DNA from 3 places in the Streptomyces sp. NPDC002536 genome. Region 3 is predicted to be linked to each of the others. Evidence: predicted binding sites of a transcription regulator. Region 3 holds the regulator's gene; each other region holds the start of a gene.
What was found. Region 3 encodes HrcA, which represses chaperone genes, less so after heat shock. Its sites were predicted from a motif close to TTNGCACTCNGNNNNNCNGAGTGCNAA; they were not measured.
Positions count from the first base shown of each region.

Region 1 (4,705 bases), on a different contig from region 3:
AGGTGCCAATTCCGTCTCGTGGCGAGGTTCGCCGCGGGGAAGATGAGGAGAAAGGGCCTCGCCTCCATGGCTGTGCAAGCCGTTGAAAGTGCTACCACCCGTCCGGTGTTCGGTCCCGCCGTCGCACTGTCCTGCCGCGAGTGCGGCGAGCGCGTCCCGCTCGGTCCCGTCTTCGCCTGTGCCGCGTGCTTCGGCCCGCTCGAAGTCGCCTACGACCTCCCGGCCGGCGACCCCGAGGCGCTGCGCCGGCGGATCGAGGCCGGTCCGCCGAGCATCTGGCGCTACGCCCCGCTGCTTCCCGTACCCGCGGACGTGGCGGACAGGCCGAACCTCAACCCGGGCTTCACTCAACTCGTCCAGGCCGACAACCTCGCACGCGAACTGGGCGTGACCGGCGGGCTGTACGTCAAGGACGACTCCGGCAACCCGACGCACTCCTTCAAGGACCGCGTCGTCGCGATCGCCGTCGAGGCGGCGCGGGCGTTCGGCTTCACGACGCTCTCGTGCTCGTCGACCGGCAACCTGGCCGGCGCGGTGGGCGCCGCGGCGGCCCGCGCGGGCTTCCGCTCCTGCGTGTTCATCCCGCACGACCTGGAGGCCGGCAAGGTCGTCATGGCCGCGGTCTACGGCGGCGACCTCGTCGGCATCGAGGGCACCTACGACGACGTGAACCGCTTCTGCTCCGAGCTGATCGGCGACCCGATCGGCGAGGGCTGGGGCTTCGTCAACGTCAACCTGCGCCCGTACTACGGGGAGGGCTCGAAGACCCTCGCGTACGAGATCTGCGAGCAGTTGGGGTGGCGGGTACCGGACCAGATCGTGGTGCCGGTCGCCTCCGGCTCGCAGCTGACGAAGATCGACAAGGGGCTGAAGGAGCTCATCGCCCTGGGCCTCGTCGAGGACCGGCCCTACCGGATCTTCGGCGCGCAGGCGGCCGGGTGCTCACCGGTCTCGCAGGCCTTCAAGGGCGGCCACGACGTGGTGCGGCCGGTGAAGCCGGACACGATCGCGAAGTCGCTCGCGATCGGGAACCCGGCGGACGGGCCGTACGTGCTGGACATCGCCCGGCGGACGGGCGGGGCGGTCGAGGACGTGACGGACGAGGAAGTGGTCGACGCGATCCGGCTGTTGGCGCGGACGGAGGGGATCTTCGCGGAGACGGCGGGCGGGGTGACGGTGGGGGTGACCCGGAAGCTGATCGAGAACGGTCAGCTGGATCCCGACCTCACCACGGTCGTCCTCAACACGGGAGACGGGCTCAAGACGCTGGACGCCGTGGCGGCCGGTCCGACGGCGACGATCCGGCCCAGCCTGGACGCGTTCCGCGCTGCGGGCCTCTGACAGCGCCCCGCCCACCCGATCACCCCGAACCGAAGGGATTCCCATGTCCGTCACCGTCCGCATCCCCACCATCCTGCGCACCTACACCTCCGGCCGGTCCGAGGTCGAAGCGAGCGGTGCCACCCTCGCCGAGGTCGTTGCCGACCTCAACGCGAGGCATCCCGGCATCGCCGCCCGCGTGCTCGACGACAGCGGCCGGCTGCGCCGGTTCGTCAACGTCTATGTCAACGACGACGACGTCCGCTTCGAGCAGGGGCTCGAAACGCCCACCCCGGACGGCTCCGCCGTCTCCGTGATTCCCGCCGTTGCGGGGGGCTGACCTTTACACAGGGTTGCTGCACAATGCCCCGGAATCGCTCCGCCCGTAAAACGGACGGGGCGATTCCGTCTGTTGAAGCGCGATAGAGTTGAGGCGTTCCCCCTCCGGTGTCACTGCCGAACGCATATGAGAACCCGTCAAGTTGTGCGCGAAACGCGTGCACGAATTGTCGGGTTGGTTGGGTTTTGCCCGGCCCGGCTTGCCCGATAATCCCCGCGATTCAGCGGTTATTTCCGATCGGCCACGCCCGGAATTCTCGTCCGAGTGACCTGTTGCAGACGGCATCCGTGCAGATACATTCAGCCGCGGTCGACGCGTTCCGGCGCACACCCCCACCTGTCAGGGGGTGAGGTCTGACCCGGGCCCGCGAAGTGCGGTCCTGTGCAAGGGCCAGTAATAGGGGAGTTAGGCATGGCTCAGGGCACCGTCAAGTGGTTCAACGCGGAGAAGGGGTACGGCTTCATCGCGGTCGACGGTGGTGCGGATGTATTCGTCCACTACAGCGCGATCCAGATGGACGGTTACCGCACCCTCGAGGAGGGTCAGCGGGTCGAGTTCGAGATCTCGCAGGGCCAGAAGGGTCCGCAGGCGGACATGGTCAAGGTGACGGCCTGACGGTCGCGCGTCGGTCACCCGGCTCAATCGGCTTGCCGAGGGGCCCGCACTCTCCGGAGTGCGGGCCCCTCGTGCATGCGCGCTCGTGCGTGTGGGTAGCGGTCATACACGCTTGCGCCCTCCCGTCACCCGACCACCACCCCTCACTGACACCCCTTCGGGGCGACCTTGCACTCTCGGGGGTCGAGTGCTAATCATTGGGCTAGCACTCTCCGGGTGAGAGTGACAGATTTGGACCGTCGGTGAGGTCCGCGGGCCAAGCGGGGCAAGGAACCGTGAGGCACGCAGACCGTCCGTCGCGGGCGCCTGCACGGTCCGGAGCAATCCACCCCGTCCTGGGAGGACCACTTCACATGGCCAAGATCATCGCGTTCGACGAGGAGGCACGGCGCGGTCTCGAGCGCGGGATGAACCAGCTCGCCGACGCCGTCAAGGTCACCCTCGGCCCCAAGGGCCGCAACGTCGTCCTCGAGAAGAAGTGGGGCGCCCCCACGATCACCAACGATGGTGTCTCCATCGCCAAGGAGATCGAGCTCGAGGACCCGTACGAGAAGATCGGCGCCGAGCTGGTCAAGGAGGTCGCGAAGAAGACGGACGACGTCGCCGGTGACGGCACGACGACCGCGACCGTCCTCGCCCAGGCGCTGGTCCGCGAGGGCCTGCGCAACGTGGCCGCCGGTGCCAACCCGATGGCCCTGAAGCGCGGCATCGAGAAGGCCGTCGAGGCCGTCTCCGGTGCGCTGCTCGACCAGGCCAAGGAGGTGGAGACCAAGGAGCAGATCGCCTCCACCGCCTCCATCTCGGCCGCCGACACCCAGATCGGCGAGCTCATCGCCGAGGCCATGGACAAGGTCGGCAAGGAAGGCGTCATCACCGTCGAGGAGTCGCAGACCTTCGGTCTGGAGCTCGAGCTCACCGAGGGCATGCGCTTCGACAAGGGCTACATCTCGGCGTACTTCGCCACCGACATGGAGCGTATGGAGGCCTCCCTCGAGGACCCGTACATCCTGATCGTCAACTCGAAGATCTCCTCGGTCAAGGACCTGCTCCCGCTGCTGGAGAAGGTCATGCAGTCGGGCAAGCCGCTGCTGATCATCGCCGAGGACGTCGAGGGCGAGGCCCTGTCGACCCTGGTGGTCAACAAGATCCGCGGCACCTTCAAGTCCGTCGCCGTCAAGGCCCCGGGCTTCGGCGACCGCCGCAAGGCCATGCTCGGCGACATCGCCATCCTCACCGGTGGCACGGTCATCTCCGAGGAGGTCGGCCTCAAGCTGGAGAACGCCGGTCTCGACCTGCTCGGCCGCGCCCGCAAGGTCGTCATCACCAAGGACGAGACGACCATCGTCGACGGTGCCGGTGACAGCGACCAGGTCCAGGGCCGCGTCAACCAGATCCGCGCCGAGATCGAGAACAGCGACTCCGACTACGACCGCGAGAAGCTGCAGGAGCGCCTGGCGAAGCTGGCCGGCGGCGTGGCCGTCATCAAGGCCGGTGCCGCCACCGAGGTGGAGCTCAAGGAGCGCAAGCACCGCATCGAGGACGCCGTCCGCAACGCGAAGGCCGCCGTCGAGGAGGGCATCGTCGCCGGTGGTGGCGTGGCCCTGCTGCAGGCCTCCTCGGTCTTCGAGAAGCTGGACCTGGAGGGCGACGAGGCCACCGGTGCCAACGCCGTCAAGCTGGCCCTGGAGGCCCCGCTGAAGCAGATCGCCGTCAACGGTGGTCTCGAGGGCGGCGTCGTCGTGGAGAAGGTCCGCAACCTGGCCGTCGGCCACGGCCTGAACGCCGCGACCGGCGAGTACGTGGACATGATCGCCGAGGGCATCATCGACCCGGCCAAGGTCACCCGCTCCGCGCTGCAGAACGCCGCCTCCATCGCGGCGCTGTTCCTCACCACCGAGGCCGTCATCGCCGACAAGCCGGAGAAGGCCGCTGCGGCTGCTCCGGGCGGCATGCCCGGCGGTGACATGGACTTCTGAGCTGAATCCTCCTGACGCGCCCCTCGCAGTGCTCGGCCGTAGCCGGCCTCACACGCTTCGGGACGCTGCACCGGACTCCGTCCGGTGACCGGGAGCAGCTACAGTCCAGCCGAAGGCGGTACCCCCTGCCCAGGGGGTACCGCCTTCGGGCTTTCCGGCCGAGGCGGAGCCGCAGGCGACCACGCGTTCAGTTCCGCCAACGCCTCCCGGCTCAGCCCGAAGACGTACGTGGCCGCGAAGCCCGTCACGTAGCCGACCAGCAGCCCCGCCCCGTAGACCGCCACCGCCTCGGCCGGGCCGTGGCTGCCCTTCAGCAGGGGGAACAGGGCCCAGCCGGACGGGCCGATGGCCGTTGCGCCGACCGTGCTGCCCAACTGGCCGAGCAGGCCCACGAATCCGCCGCCGAACGCGCCGCCCACGCAGGCCGTGACGAACGGGCGGCCCAGGGGCAGCG
Region 1 covers NZ_JBSFWU010000097.1:7,532-12,236, forward strand. Annotated here, with positions in the region: SAM riboswitch class I at 1-49, shown strand, start outside; gene thrC (threonine synthase) at 67-1,341, shown strand; gene ACWD4B_RS27975 (MoaD/ThiS family protein) at 1,385-1,660, shown strand; gene ACWD4B_RS27980 (cold-shock protein) at 2,072-2,275, shown strand; gene groL (chaperonin GroEL) at 2,629-4,251, shown strand; gene ACWD4B_RS27990 (PTS transporter subunit EIIC) at 4,350-4,705, opposite strand, start outside.
Region 1: groL (chaperonin GroEL) is a predicted target of HrcA. The motif match lies at 2,443-2,469, and genes of this name have one in related genera.

Region 2 (4,705 bases), on a different contig from region 3:
CGGGCATCGGCGCCGCCTTTGCGCGGCGGCTCGCAGCCGACGGGCACAACCTCGTCCTGGTGGCCCGCGACGAGAAACGGCTGCACGAGCAGGCGACCGAGCTGCACGACCGGCACGGCGTGGAGGCCGAGGTGCTGCGCGCCGACCTGGCGGAGGACGCGGGCATCGCCGCGGTCGAGAAGCGGCTCGCGGACCGGAAGCATCCGGTGGATCTGCTGGTCAACAATGCGGGGTTCGGCAACAAGGGCACCTTCCTCGACGTGCCGATGGCCGACGAGCTGAAGATGCTCAAGGTGCACTGCGAGGCGGTGCTGCGGCTGACGTCGGCCGCGGTGGGCGTGATGCGGGAGCGCAAGCGCGGCGGCGTGGTCAACGTGGCGTCGGTGGCCGCGTTCGTGCCGCGGGGCACCTACGGCGCGAGCAAGGCGTGGGTCGTGCAGTTCACGCAGGGCGCCGCGCGGGACTTGGCGGGGAGCGGGGTGCGGCTGATGGCGCTGTGCCCCGGTTTCGTCCGGACGGAGTTCCACGAGCGGGCGGGGATGGGTACGGACAACATCCCCGGCTGGATGTGGCTCGACGCCGACCGGCTGGTGGACGCCGCGCTCAAGGACCTGGCGCGCGGCAAGTCGCTGTCCGTCCCGGATCCGCGCTACAAGGCGCTGACCGGTCTGACGAAGATCGTGCCCCGCGGTGCGCTCGGCCGGGTGTCGTCCGTCTCCGGCCGCAGGTACGGCCCGACCCGCTGAGGCCGGAACAGGCCGCAGTCGTGAAACGCCGGAGGCCCGGCGCCCCTTGCGGGGTGCCGGGCCTCGGACGTGCGGAGTGCGTCAGTGCGCGTGGCCGTGACCGTGGCCGTGACCGGCCTCGGCGGGCTCCTCTTCCTTCTTCTCGACGACCAGGGTCTCGGTCGTGAGCAGCAGGGAGGCGATGGAGGCGGCGTTCTCCAGGGCGGAGCGGGTGACCTTGACCGGGTCGATGACGCCAGCCTTCACCAGGTCGCCGTACTCGCCGGTCGCGGCGTTGAAGCCCTGGCCCTTGTCCAGCTCGGCGACCTTGGAGGTGATGACGTAGCCCTCGAGGCCCGCGTTCTCGGCGATCCAGCGCAGCGGCTCGACGACGGCGCGGCGGACGACGGCGACACCGGTGGCCTCGTCGCCCTCCTTGCCCAGGCCGCCGTCCAGCACCTTGGCGGCGTGGACCAGAGCGGAACCGCCACCGGAGACGATGCCCTCCTCGACCGCGGCGCGGGTCGCGGAGATGGCGTCCTCCAGACGGTGCTTCTTCTCCTTGAGCTCGACCTCGGTGGCCGCACCCACGCGGATCACGCAGACGCCGCCGGCGAGCTTGGCGAGGCGCTCCTGGAGCTTCTCACGGTCCCAGTCGGAGTCCGTGGCCTCGATCTCGGCCTTGATCTGGGCGACGCGGCCGGCGACGTCGGCGGAGTTGCCGCCGCCGTCGACGATGGTGGTGTCGTCCTTGGTGACGGTCACGCGGCGGGCGGTGCCCAGCACGTCCAGGCCGACCTGGTCGAGCTTGAGGCCGACCTCCTCGGCGACGACGGTGCCGCCGGTGAGGGTGGCCATGTCGCCGAGCATCGCCTTGCGGCGGTCGCCGAAGCCGGGCGCCTTGACGGCGACGGCGTTGAAGGTGCCACGGATCTTGTTGACGACGAGGGTCGACAGGGCCTCGCCCTCGACGTCCTCGGCGATGATCAGCAGCGGCTTGGAGGCACCGGCCTGGATGACCTTCTCCAGCAGCGGCAGCAGGTCCTGGATCGAGGCGATCTTGCCCTGGTGGATCAGGATGTACGGGTCGTCGAGGACGGCCTCCATACGCTCCTGGTCGCTGACCATGTACGGCGACAGGTAACCCTTGTCGAAGGCCATGCCCTCGGTGAAGTCCAGCTCCAGGCCGAAGGTGTTGGACTCCTCGACGGTGATGACACCGTCCTTGCCGACCTTGTCCATCGCCTCGGCGATGAGCTCGCCGACCTGCTTGTCCTGGGCGGACAGCGCGGCGACGGCGGCGATGTCGGTCTTGGAGTCGATCGGGCGGGAGGTCGCGAGCAGCTCGTCGGAGACGGCCTTGACCGCGGCGTCGATGCCCTTCTTCAGGGAGGCCGGGGAGGCGCCGGCGGCGACGTTGCGCAGACCCTCGCGGACCAGCGCCTGGGCCAGCACGGTGGCGGTGGTGGTGCCGTCACCCGCGATGTCGTTGGTCTTGGTCGCCACCTCCTTGACGAGCTGGGCGCCCAGGTTCTCGTACGCGTCGTCGAGCTCGACCTCGCGGGCGATGGTCACACCGTCGTTGGTGATGGTGGGAGCGCCGAACTTCTTGTCGATGACGACATTGCGGCCCTTGGGGCCGATGGTCACCTTCACGGTGTCGGCGAGCTTGTTGACGCCGCGCTCAAGGGCGCGACGGGCGTCCTCGTCGAACTTCAGGGTCTTGGCCATGGGTTACGTATCCTTCGCCGTATCTCTCAACGAACTGCGCCCCGGGCGCCCGGCTCTTCAGGCACGGGAACCAGGGGCGCAGCTGCACAAAAGCTTCGAAGTCTCGGAAGCTTCGGGTGAATTACTTCTCGATGATCGCGAGGACGTCGCGAGCCGAGAGGACGAGGTACTCGTCGCCGTTGTACTTCACCTCGGTGCCGCCGTACTTGCTGTAGAGCACGACGTCGCCGACCTTCACGTCGAGCGGCAGGCGCTCGCCGTTCTCGAAGCGGCCCGGGCCCACGGCGAGGACGGCGCCCTCCTGGGGCTTCTCCTTCGCGGTGTCCGGGATGACCAGGCCGGAGGCCGTGGTCTGCTCGGCGTCGAGCGGCTGGACCACGATGCGGTCCTCGAGCGGCTTGATGGCAACCTTGGAGCTGGCGGTCGTCACGATCCGACCTCCCCCTTCGGAGATCTCACGGGGTTAACTGTCTGAGGTGGCGACCAGGCGCATCCGTCGTCGCGGGTGCCGGATCCTGCCCGTCGCTGTGTTTGGCACTCCCGGGTGGAGAGTGCCAACGGAGCCGAGACTATGACGCGGTTAGCACTCGGTCAAGCGGAGTGCCAATTCGCCGTGCGGCGAGCCATGATCTACCCGGGGGGTGGGGCACCTATTCCCCTGGCGGGGGGCGGGTCGTCGACTGCGGGTCTGTCGTGGCTGGTCGCGCAGTTCCCCGCGCCCCTTCGGGGCGCTCCTAGACGTAGTCCTCCAGGCGCGCCACCGTGTAGCCCTGTTTCTGGATGCTGCGCAGCATGTTCGTCACCATCTGCGTCATCGTCGTGCCCTTGAGCTCGGACGGGCCGCGGAAGTGGGCGAGGACGATGTCGCCGGGGCGCAGCCCGCCCCCTTCCGCGTAGCGCATGTCGTTGATCTGCATCGTCGCCTCCCACAGCACGACCGCGCGCACCCCGCAGCCGCCCGCCGCGGCGAGGGTCTGGTCGTTGTAGTTGCCGTACGGGGGCCGGAAGAGGACGGGGCGGCTGCCGAACCGCTTCTCCAGGATGTCCTGCTGCCCGCAGATCTCCTTGCGCTGCGCCTCGGCGGAGAGGGTGCGCAGGTTGGGGTGGGTGAGGGTGTGGTTCTGCACGGTGTTGCCCGGGGCGGGGCCCGCAGCACGGAGCTGGTCGAAGTAGCCGTAGCCGGTGCCGGAGCGCGCGATGCTGTCCGTCAGGAACATCGTGAACGGCAGCTTCAGGTCCTCGGCCATCTTCACGAACTCCGGGTCCTTCTCGGCCCCGTCGTCGAAGGTGAGGAAGACGACCTTGTCGGTGGTCCGGACCCGCCGGACGATCGGCGGGCGGCCGCCCGGCTCGACCGTCGCGGTCAGCCGGGTGGACGGCGGCGCGGGCGGGGGCGCGAGGGGCCCGTCGAGGCCCCAGCGGCGGTAGGCGGCGGCGTCGGGCGCGGGGGCGGACGCGGTGCTGCTCGCCGGGGAGGGGGCGGCGGGGGCGGTCTTCGCGGGTCCGGAGGAGTGGTTCGAGCAACCGGACAGCGTGCCCGTGAGAAGCAGGGTGGCGACACAGGCGAGGGCGGCCCGGAGGCCGGAAACAGGCGAGCTCACTCGAACGATTCTTGTCCGCACGTTCGAGACATTCCCCCTCGGGGGGTGAGCGGACGCGGAAGGGCGGCAGCTCCCCCGATCGGGGTGCTGCCGCCCTGTGCGTGGCTGCCTGCTCTTAGTAGGCGGAGTTGACGCTGTCCATGGAGCCGTACTTGTCGGCGGCGTAGTTGCAGGAGGCGACGATGTTGGCGACCGGGTCGTAGATGTCCCAGGAGGTGCCCTCGACGTGGTACGCCTTGAAGGTCGGGTCGATGATCTGCAGCAGGCCCTTCGAGGGGATGCCGTTCTGGGCGTTGACGTCCCAGTTGTTGACCGCCTGCGGGTTGCCGGTCGACTCGCGCATGACATTGCGCTTGATGCCCTCGTAGGAGCCGGGGATGCCCTTGGCCTTCATGATGTCCAGCGCCTGGGTGATCCAGCCGTCCAGATTGTCACCGTAGGCCTTGGGAGCCGCAGCAGCGGCCTGGGTCTTGGCCGGGGCGCGCTCGGCGGAGCGGCTCACGGTGTCCTGGGCGGAGCGCTCGGCGCCGGCCTTGGCGGCGGCCGCAGCGGCCTTGGCCTGGGCGGCGGCGGTGTCGGTCTGCTTGCTCAGCTCGTCCTGCTGGGTCTCGCCGAAGGCCCGGGCGTTCTGCGCGACCGTCTTGACGG
Region 2 covers NZ_JBSFWU010000012.1:22,390-27,094, reverse strand. Annotated here, with positions in the region: gene ACWD4B_RS06970 (SDR family NAD(P)-dependent oxidoreductase) at 1-746, shown strand, start outside; gene groL (chaperonin GroEL) at 828-2,456, opposite strand; gene groES (co-chaperone GroES) at 2,578-2,886, opposite strand; gene ACWD4B_RS06955 (polysaccharide deacetylase family protein) at 3,191-4,057, opposite strand; gene ACWD4B_RS06950 (transglycosylase SLT domain-containing protein) at 4,173-4,705, opposite strand, start outside.
Region 2: groES (co-chaperone GroES) is a predicted target of HrcA. The motif match lies at 3,037-3,063, and genes of this name have one in related genera.

Region 3 (4,705 bases):
GGTGAAGGAGACGACCGGGACGGGGTCGTCGAGGAGGATGGCCAGCTTGGCCTCGTAGGCGTCGTCGGCGTCACGGTCCCACTCGCCGAGCGGGGTGTCGTACCAGGTGGCCTCGCCGGCCAGCTGCTCGGCGTAGACCTCGACCGCGGCCGGGTCGGCTGCGGGCGGCTGCGGCAGGAACAGGTTGACGCCGAAGGGGCGGGAGGTGAGCGCGCGGAGCTGCTTGATCTCCTCGTACATGGCGGCCGGCGTCTTGTACCCGGCCGCCAGGAACCCGAGGCCGCCGGCCTCGGAGACGGCGGCCGCCAGCGCGGGGCGGCTTGCGCCACCGGCCATGGGGGCCTGCACGACGGGGTGCGGGAACAGGTCGCTCAGGGGAGCCATACCAACATCGTTGCACAAGGCCCAGGACGGCCAGTGCCCCGAAGGGGCGCGAGGAACTGCGCGACAAGCCACAGCGCACCCGCACAGGAAGACCGCGGGGCCCCGGGGGCGGAACCCCCGGAACCCCGACCCGGCCTACCGGCCGTTGAAAGCGTCCTTGAGCCGCGAGAACAACCCCTGCTGCCCCGGCTTGAACTCGCCCATCGGGCGCTCCTCGCCGCGCAGCTTCGCCAACTGCCGCAGCAGGTCCTCCTGCTGCGGGTCCAGCTTCGCGGGCGTCTGGACCTCGACGTGCACGATCAGGTCGCCCCGGCCGCCGCCGCGCAGGTGCGTGACGCCGCGCTGGTGCAGCGGGATCGACTGGCCGGACTGGGTGCCGGGCCGGATGTCGATCTCCTCGACGCCGTCCAGCGTCTCCAGCGGCACCTTGGTGCCGAGCGCGGCCGCCGTCATCGGGATCGTGACCGTGCAGTGCAGGTCGTCGCCGCGGCGCTGGAAGACGGCGTGCGGCTTCTCGTGGATCTCCACGTAGAGGTCGCCCGCCGGACCGCCGCCCGGGCCGACCTCGCCCTCGCCCGCGAGCTGGATGCGGGTGCCGTTGTCCACACCGGCCGGGATCTTGACCGTGAGCGTGCGGTGCGACCGCACGCGGCCGTCGCCCGCGCACTCCGGGCAGGGCGTGGGGACGACCGTCCCGAAGCCCTGGCACTGGGGGCAGGGACGGGAGGTCATGACCTGGCCCAGGAAGGACCGCGTGACCTGGGAGACCTCGCCGCGGCCGCGGCACATGTCACAGGTCTGGGCGGACGTGCCGGGGGCCGCGCCCTCGCCGCTGCAGGTGGTGCAGACGACGGCCGTGTCGACCTGGATGTCCTTGGTCGTACCGAAGGCGGCCTCGTTGAGGTCGACCTCGATCCGGATCATGGCGTCCTGGCCGCGCCGCGTCCGCGAGCGGGGCCCGCGCTGCGACGCCTGCCCGAAGAACGCGTCCATGATGTCGGAGAAGTTGCCGAAACCGGCGCCGAAGCCGCCGGCCGCACCCGCGCCGCCCGAGGCGGACAGCGGGTCGCCACCGAGGTCGTAGACCTGCTTCTTCTGCGGGTCCGACAACACCTCGTAGGCGGCGTTGATCTCCTTGAACCGCTCCTGCGTCTTCGGGTCCGGATTGACATCCGGATGCAGCTCGCGCGCGAGGCGGCGGAAGGCCTTCTTGATCTCGTCCGGCGAGGCGTCACGGCGGACGCCCAGGACCGCGTAGTAGTCCGTGGCCACTTACGACTCCGCCAGGATCTGTCCGACGTAACGTGCCACTGCGCGTACCGCTCCCATCGTTCCGGGGTAGTCCATGCGGGTCGGTCCGACCACGCCGAGTTTGGCGACTGCCTCGTCGCCCGAACCGTAGCCGACGGCGACCACCGATGTGGAGTTCAGTCCCTCGTGGGCAATCTCATGACCGATGCGCACGGTCATCCGCGAGTCCTTGGCCTCGCCGAGCAGCTTGAGCAGGACGACCTGCTCCTCCAACGCCTCCAGCACGGGCCGGATCGTCAGCGGGAAGTCATGACCGAAACGAGTGAGATTGGCAGTGCCGCCGATCATCAGCCGTTCCTCGGTCTCCTCGACGAGGGTCTCCAGCAGGGTCGCGAGCACCGTGGAAACGGTTCCGCGGTCGTCCTGCTCGAAGGACTCGGGGAGGTCCTGCACCAGCGGCGGCACATCGGTGAACCGCCGCCCCACGACCCGGCTGTTGAGCCGCGCCCGCAGATCCGCCAGCGCGTTCTCGCCGAAGGGCGCCGGGCAGTCGACCATGCGCTGCTCGACGCGCCCGGTGTCCGTGATGAGCACGAGCATGATGCGGGCGGGAGCGAGCGAGAGCAGCTCCACATGCCGCACGGTCGAACGGGTCAGCGAGGGGTACTGCACCACCGCGACCTGCCGGGTGAGCTGCGCGAGCAGCCGCACCGTGCGGGCCACGACGTCGTCGAGATCGACGGCGCCGTCCATGAAGTTCTGGATGGCGCGCCGCTCCGCCGTCGACAGGGGCTTGACGCCCGCGAGTTTGTCGACGAAGAGGCGATAGCCCTTGTCGGTGGGGATCCGGCCGGCGCTGGTGTGGGGCTGGGCGATGAAGCCCTCGTCCTCCAGTGCGGCCATGTCGTTGCGCACGGTGGCCGGGGAGACGCCCAGCCGGTGGCGCTCGGTGAGGGCCTTGGAGCCCACGGGCTCCTCGGTGCCCACGTAGTCCTGGACGATGGCGCGCAGTACCTCAAGCCTGCGTTCACTCAGCACCGCGCGCACCTCCAGTCAGTGGTCCAGCCGTCTTGCGGGTTCTGCAAGGATCAGGGGGGCTCGTGGAGCCCGTTCCCCTGGCACTCAATGGTCACGAGTGCCAGATCCCTTCAGCCAGTGTACGGCCGGGCACCACGGCCAGGGCAAGGGCCGTCCCCGCCGCGCGCCCGGAGGCCGGGCAACGGTACCGCGCTCCGGCTACCGTCGCGGCATGGGAACTCAAGGGGAACCGGGCGCCGCGGAGGCGCACTGGGAACGGCTCGCGCCGGGCGTCGCCCGCCGCAGAATGCCGGGCTGGGACGAGACCATCGGGGCGATCGCGGGCCGTACGGGCGTGCTCGTCGTCGACACCGGGGCCACGCTGCGCGCGGGGGCGGAGATCCGGCGCGAGGTGACGGAACTCTTCGGCCTGCCCGTGACGCACATCGCGCTCACGCATCCGCATTTCGATCACGTGCTGGGCACAGCTGCGTTTTCAGGGTTCTCGGGCCTGAAGGTGTACGGGGCCGTGGGCCTCGACGAGCTGATGCAGCGCGAGCGGGAGGACATCCGGCGCTCCGCGGAACGGCAAGGGGTGGACCCGGAGGAGGCGGCCGAGGCCGCGGACCTGCTCGTCCTGCCGCACCACCTGGTCTCGGGCGAGGTCGCGGTGGACCTGGGCGGGGACGGGGACGGGCAGCGGGTGCTGCTCGCCAACGTCGGCCCCGGGCACACCGCCCACGACCTGGCCGTCCTGGTGGTCGGCCGGGACGGGGCCCCGGACGTCGTCTTCTGCGGCGACCTGGTCGAGGAGTCGGGCGAGCCCCAGGCGGGCCGCGACGCGCTGCCGCACGCCTGGCCGGCGGCCCTGGACCGGCTGCTGGCGCTCGGCGGGGAGGACGCGCTCTACGTGCCCGGGCACGGGGCCGTGGTGGATGCGGGGTTCGTGCGGAGGCAACGTGACGAGCTGGCGGCGCGGTTCGGTGTCGCGTGAGCGGGGCGGTGATCATGAACCACAATGGCCCGCATGCGCAGCAGCAGACAGTACGGCCCTGATCTGACCCCGCCCTGGCTGCATTCTCCCGGGGGGTGACCCCCGGACCCCCGGCCGAGCACGTGGCTCGCTCCGGATCGTCAGCGCCCGCCCCGACACAGAACAGGTCCTCATGCAGAGCAAGCGCTACAGCCCTGATCTGACCCCGCCCTGGAAGCGGACGGCGCCCGCGCCGGAGGTTCCGGCCGAGCCGGACCTCGTTGTGGAAGAGGTCACAACAGGCTTCTGCGGGGCGGTGATCCGCTGCGAGAAGACGGCACAGGGCCCGACGGTGACCCTGGAGGACCGTTTCGGGAAGCACCGGGTGTTCCCGATGGAGCCGCGCGGCTTCCTGCTGGAGGGACGGGTGGTGACGCTCGTCCCACCCGCCCCCGCCGCCCCGCGCGGCCCGGCACTCACCGCCTCCGGCTCCATCGCCGTCCCCGGCGCCCGGGCCCGGGTCGCCCGGGCGGGCCGGATCTACGTCGAGGGCCGGCACGACGCGGAACTCGTCGAACGGGTGTGGGGCGACGACCTGCGGATCGAGGGCGTGGTCGTCGAATACCTGGAGGGCATCGACGATCTCCCGTCCATCGTGCGGTCGTTCGCCCCCGGCCCCGATGCGCGCCTGGGCGTCCTGGTGGACCACCTGGTGCCGGGCACGAAGGAGTCCCGTATCGCGGCGGAGGTGACGGGAGACCACGTCCTGGTGGTGGGCCACCCGTACGTGGACGTGTGGGAGGCGGTGAAGCCGACGTCGGTGGGCATCGCCGGGTGGCCGCGGGTGCCGCGGGGACAGGACTGGAAGACGGGGGTGTGCCGGCAGTTGGGATGGCCGGAGAACACCGGCGCCGCTTGGCAACGGATCCTGGGGGCGGTGCGGAGCTACAAGGACCTGGAGCCGGCGCTGTTGGGCAGGGTCGAGGAACTGATCGATTTTGTGACGGCGCCGGAATAGCGCCCCGTAAGGGGCGCGGGGAACTGCGCGACCAGCCACGACGATCCGCAGCCGACCGACGG
Region 3 covers NZ_JBSFWU010000075.1:8,541-13,245, forward strand. Annotated here, with positions in the region: gene ACWD4B_RS24520 (nitronate monooxygenase) at 1-384, opposite strand, end outside; gene dnaJ (molecular chaperone DnaJ) at 520-1,656, opposite strand; gene hrcA (heat-inducible transcriptional repressor HrcA) at 1,657-2,673, opposite strand; gene ACWD4B_RS24535 (MBL fold metallo-hydrolase) at 2,885-3,646, shown strand; gene ACWD4B_RS24540 (DUF3097 domain-containing protein) at 3,819-4,643, shown strand.